Regions from separate parts of the Oceanihabitans sp. IOP_32 genome, predicted to be linked through region 2. Evidence: riboswitches for the same ligand, from Rfam matches in the RefSeq annotation. Region 2 holds a riboswitch; the other holds the start of a gene.
What was found. A riboswitch is a leader RNA that binds a small molecule or an ion and turns the genes downstream of it on or off. The one in region 2 is predicted to bind cobalamin.
Positions count from the first base shown of each region.

Region 1 (2,494 bases), 160 kb from region 2:
GCAGGATTTAGCCATAGAAATATTGATACCTACTCGATAAGTGCTAAGCCAGCACATCTAGCCCCAGAGTATATTGATACCGGTGATATCTTAAATGTTAAACACGTTAACATGTTAAGTTTAGAGGCCGCATATATAATCAAATCTTTTACACTGCATGGTGAGTATATGTCATCTGATGTTAAAACCGACATAAATAACTATAACTTTTCAAGCTACTTTGGTCAAGCCAGTTATTTTATAACAGGAGAATCTGCTAATATTGCAAGTTCTTATCACGGTTTTGGTAGAGTTAAACCAAACAAAAACCTTGGTGATGGCGATGGGTTAGGTGCTTGGGAATTAGCGTTTCGTTTTACTAGTGCAAACCTAGACTCCAAAAGTATTATTGGAGGACAACAAGAAAACATAAGCATTGGTTTAAACTGGTATTTAAACTCGGCAACCAGAATAAAATTTAATAATGTATTAGCCAATGTAAAAGGAAAAGGGAATGCCAATGTTTTTCAAGTTAGATTTCAAATCGATTTTTAAGTCGTAAAAAGGATTATATTTTGCAGACCTTTAGAATGTAGGTATGTGGGGCTTAAATTTAAAACTAAGGCCTCTGTACCTACATTTTTGTTTTAAAAACCACCTCCTGTAATATCACAATATAAAGCTACTTTTATTTTAAGCCTACCAGCCACTTCTCCATTTTTTTTCTGTTAACAACTATCTTAATAAGATATTTTTCTTTCTAATCTTCAAATAGAATTATTGGTTATGTTTGACCTTGAATTTGGTGCTTTTACAATACCATTATTGTATAGGATTAAAAGGGAATTAGGTGAAAACCCTAAACTGTTCCCGCAGCTGTAAGCTCTAAAACAAGGTTTCACATTCTTTAGTCACTGTCCAATTTACACGGATGGGAAGACGTGAGACTAGAGCGAGTCAGAAGACCTGCCAAATTCGTGAACATGCTAAACTTTCGGGACAAAAGTTACTGGCAGAAAATAGTCTTATGTTGCATAAGCCATAGGTTTCTCAATATAGTTTATAAATCGTAAAAAAGATGGCTGGGTTTACCCTGTTATCTCATTTACACAAAGCCATATCATGTATTATCACAGCCTACAAATAGTGTTACAGGAAGTGCCTGGAGAGGTTAGTATTTGCTTTAGCATTTCAGGTTGCAAGATTCGCTGCCAAGGGTGTCATTCCCCATTTTTGTGGAAAGAAAAAAGCGGAACAGCACTCACACCTTCCTTATACAACGATGTGCTAAATAAATATAAAGGTTTTGCAACCTGCGTGTTATTCATGGGAGGCGAATGGCACAAAAATAGCCTAATTAATTATTTAGAGCTCGCTCAAAAAAAAGGCTATAAAACTTGCCTGTATACTGGTGAAGACCGTATTGACAACAAGATCTTGAAATCTTTAGATTGGGTAAAAACCGGTAAATGGATTGCCCACCTTGGAGGTTTGGAGTCTAAAACAACCAATCAAAAATTTATAGAAGTCAAATCAAACAAAATATTAAATCATTTATTCTTAAAACCTATTGAGTCATGATTAGATTAACCCAAGAACAAGTAAATCAAAAAATTAGTTTTATTAGTAATTATATAAACGCTAATAACGCCGCAGATGGCTCGAAAATGGATGCCAACGCTAATGTATCTTCTAAAAATATTGCCACCCTAGAAGCCGAGCTCAATAAAGACATTAACGTACAAGTAAACCGACAGTTAGTAAAAAACAAAATTGCACAACTTTTTGGAGACGATTTAGCTAACGAATATGTAAGACAAATAGAAAATCATGAGATTTATGTGCACGATGAAACTTCTCTAAAGCCTTATTGCACTTCTATAAGTATGTATCCTTTTTTGTTTGATGGTTTAACAAAATTGGGTGGCGAAAGTAAAGCACCACAGCATTTAGAAAGTTATTGTGGCGAATTTATAAACCTGGTTTTCGCAATTAGTTCTCAATTTGCAGGCGCCCTAGCTACTGTAGAGTTCTTGTTGTACTTTGATTATTTCGCAAAAAAAGATTATGGCGATAACTACCTCATTACCAAATCGTCAACCATAGAAAATCATTTACAACACGTTATCTATTCTATAAACCAACCCGCTGCAGCTAGAGGATATCAATCTGTATTTTGGAATATTTCACTATACGACGAAAAATATTTTAACAGCCTCTTTGGCGATTTTGTTTTTCCAGATAACGCTAAACCTAATTGGGAAACTTTAAAAAAACTACAACAATTCTTTATGACCTGGTTTAATAAAGAAAGGGAAAAAGCGGTATTAACATTTCCTGTAGTTACGGCCGCTATGTTAGTAAAAGAAGGAAAGCCTGTAGACCATGAATTTGCAAATATGTGTGCTAGCGAATTAAGCGAGGGGAACTCTTTCTTTATATACCAGTCGGAAAGTGCCGATAGTTTAGCATCTTGCTGCCGATTAAGAAACGAAATTAGCGATAATACCTTTAG
Region 1 is NZ_CP040813.1:764,485-766,978, forward strand. Features, by position in the region: gene FEZ18_RS03185 (OprO/OprP family phosphate-selective porin) at 1-534, shown strand, start outside; cobalamin riboswitch at 766-968, shown strand; gene nrdG (anaerobic ribonucleoside-triphosphate reductase activating protein) at 1,102-1,560, shown strand; gene nrdD (anaerobic ribonucleoside-triphosphate reductase) at 1,557-2,494, shown strand, end outside.
Region 1: it holds a riboswitch for cobalamin, as region 2 does, so the genes downstream of both, nrdG (anaerobic ribonucleoside-triphosphate reductase activating protein) here and FEZ18_RS02490 (TonB-dependent receptor plug domain-containing protein) in region 2, are expected to answer to the same signal.

Region 2 (2,494 bases):
CATAACCCGTATTTACAGGAATACTGTAAGACGGATTTAAACTATAAACCAAATGCGAACCATATTCGCTATGGTTGTTAAAACGTGTACCTGCATTTATATTCAAACCAAAGTCTGAGACATAAACCACGTTTAGATAAGGATCGGTATTGGTGTAACTTTGCTCATCGGCAAAAACACTTTTGTACTCCGCATAGTTTAACCCCACAATAGTATAAAACGCATCGTTAAACACGTATTTATTAAAGGCATCTATCACAATGCTTTCGCCTTCATAAGTGGCTCCAAAGTCGGAAATTGTTTCTCTATCAATTTTTGAAAAAGCCGCATTTAAATGAAGACTTCCGTTGTTGTATGCAAATTTTGGAGCAATTCCAACACGGGCTTGCTCAGAAATAAATTTATCATCGGTATCTGCAAACGTATAACTTGGTGCCGGAAAACCGTCTATGTCGGTCTTAAATTTATCGTAACTCGCAAAAGCGTCAATTTGGAAAGCATCACTAATGTGGTAGCCCAGTTTAACATTCGTATTAAATCTTGAAAATGGATCTTTTTCTGGATTATCTGATTTTGCTGCCGATAAACCATCTGCATACCTATTTCCAAAACTTGCTAAATAAGTAAATTTGTTTAGGCTACCGTTAACCGAGACATGATTAGTAAAGCTAGAGCCGTTGTAATTTAAATCGTCTTGGGTTTGGTTTGTCCCCACTACAGTTAAAAAACTCCCTGAAATTTCTTTTGATGACGCTTTTTTAGTGGTGATGTTCACAACAGCAGTTGCTGCTGCATTTCCGTACAAGGTACTAGCCGCACCTTTTATAATTTCTATAGACTCAACGGTGTTTAAATCAACCAATCGCAAATCGAAATCGTTTGCTACCATCGATGGGTCGTTTACTTGCACACCATCAATAAGTACTAAAACCTGTCTATTATTACCGCCTCTAATATAATTGCCAAGATTCTGACCTTCTACACTGCGTGTGCCATTAATTTCAATACCACTTTTGGTGTTTATTAATTGAGCTATAGTTCTACCTTTGTTATTTTCAATTTCCTGGTTTGAAATTTTAATCACGGTTTTACCAGAATTTTCACGTTTTAGTTCAAAACGCGAATCGCTCACAACCACCTCATCTAATTGTTGTTCTTGTAATAAACTGGTTTGCTCTTGTGCAAAACCAAATAGAGACGCACCTAAAAACAGTGCTCCAATAACATTTGTTTTGTTATTCATTTTAATTGTTAATTACTCGGAATAGTATGACGTTGCACACCAAAACTTTTATCCCGAAAGTTTGACTTATTTATTTTTGAAATTGGCAGGTCTCCTGACTTATTTTATGTTATTTTACCTTCCCATTCGTAAAACGAACAGTGGCTTAAAGAAGAAATAACATCCTTAAAAAAGGCACCCAATAATATTGAGTATAAACTTACAGTTGCGGGAACAGTTCTGGAATTGATTATACCATCGCACCAGATTCCCTTTTAATTCCTTCAGGACGTACTGAACGAAACCAAATTTCGATGCGAAAGTAAACATTTTGTTTAATCTTTAATTAAAAAGATTTAATAATATTACATTTGAAGCATCTAAAAGAAACCTTCATGAAAAAAATAGTTCTTATCTTACTCTCGGTTGTCCTATTGTCTTGTAAAAATGAGGCCTCAAAAACGGTTTTAAATTCTAAAGCATCAACCCAGTTGGATTTGAAATATGCCCAAGGCTTTAAAGTATCAGACTTTAATACCTTTAAAGTTTTGGAGATTATAAATCCGTGGCCAAAAGCTAAAAAAAGTTATCGTTACGTTTTAATTAGCAAAGAAAACGCTGCTAAAACAACCTTTAACAAAAGTGAATACGATGGTATTATTACCAATCCTATCGAGAGCCTAGTGGTCACCTCAACCACACATCTCCCAGCTTTAGAACTATTGGGTGTTACACACACTTTAACTGGTTTTCCAGGAACACATTTTATTTCGTCTAAAAAAATAAGAACTCGTGTTGATCGTGGTTCCTTAAGAGAACTTGGCAAAAATGAAAGCATAAATACCGAAGTATTATTAGAATTAAACCCCGATGCTGTAATAGGCTTCGGTATAGACGGCAACAATAAAACCTTCGAAACTATTAAAAATTCTGGAATTCCTGTAATTTACAATGGGGATTGGGTAGAAAATTCGCCCTTAGCAAAAGCCGAATGGATAAAATTTTTTGGCGCACTTTATAATAAGGAAAAACAAGCCGATTCTATTTTTAAAACTATTGAAAACAATTATATTGAAGCCAAAAAACTAGCACAAGCGGCAAAAAACAAACCCACGATTTTAAGCGGTGCCATGCATAGTGATATTTGGTATTTACCAAACGGCACAAGTACCGAAGCGCAATTTTTAAAAGACGCCAACACCAATTATTTATGGAAAGACAGTACAGGCTCAGGAAGCTTAAAACTTAATTTTGAAGCTGTTTACACAAAAG
Region 2 is NZ_CP040813.1:605,247-607,740, forward strand. Features, by position in the region: gene FEZ18_RS02490 (TonB-dependent receptor plug domain-containing protein) at 1-1,243, opposite strand, end outside; cobalamin riboswitch at 1,310-1,546, opposite strand; gene FEZ18_RS02495 (ABC transporter substrate-binding protein) at 1,618-2,494, shown strand, end outside.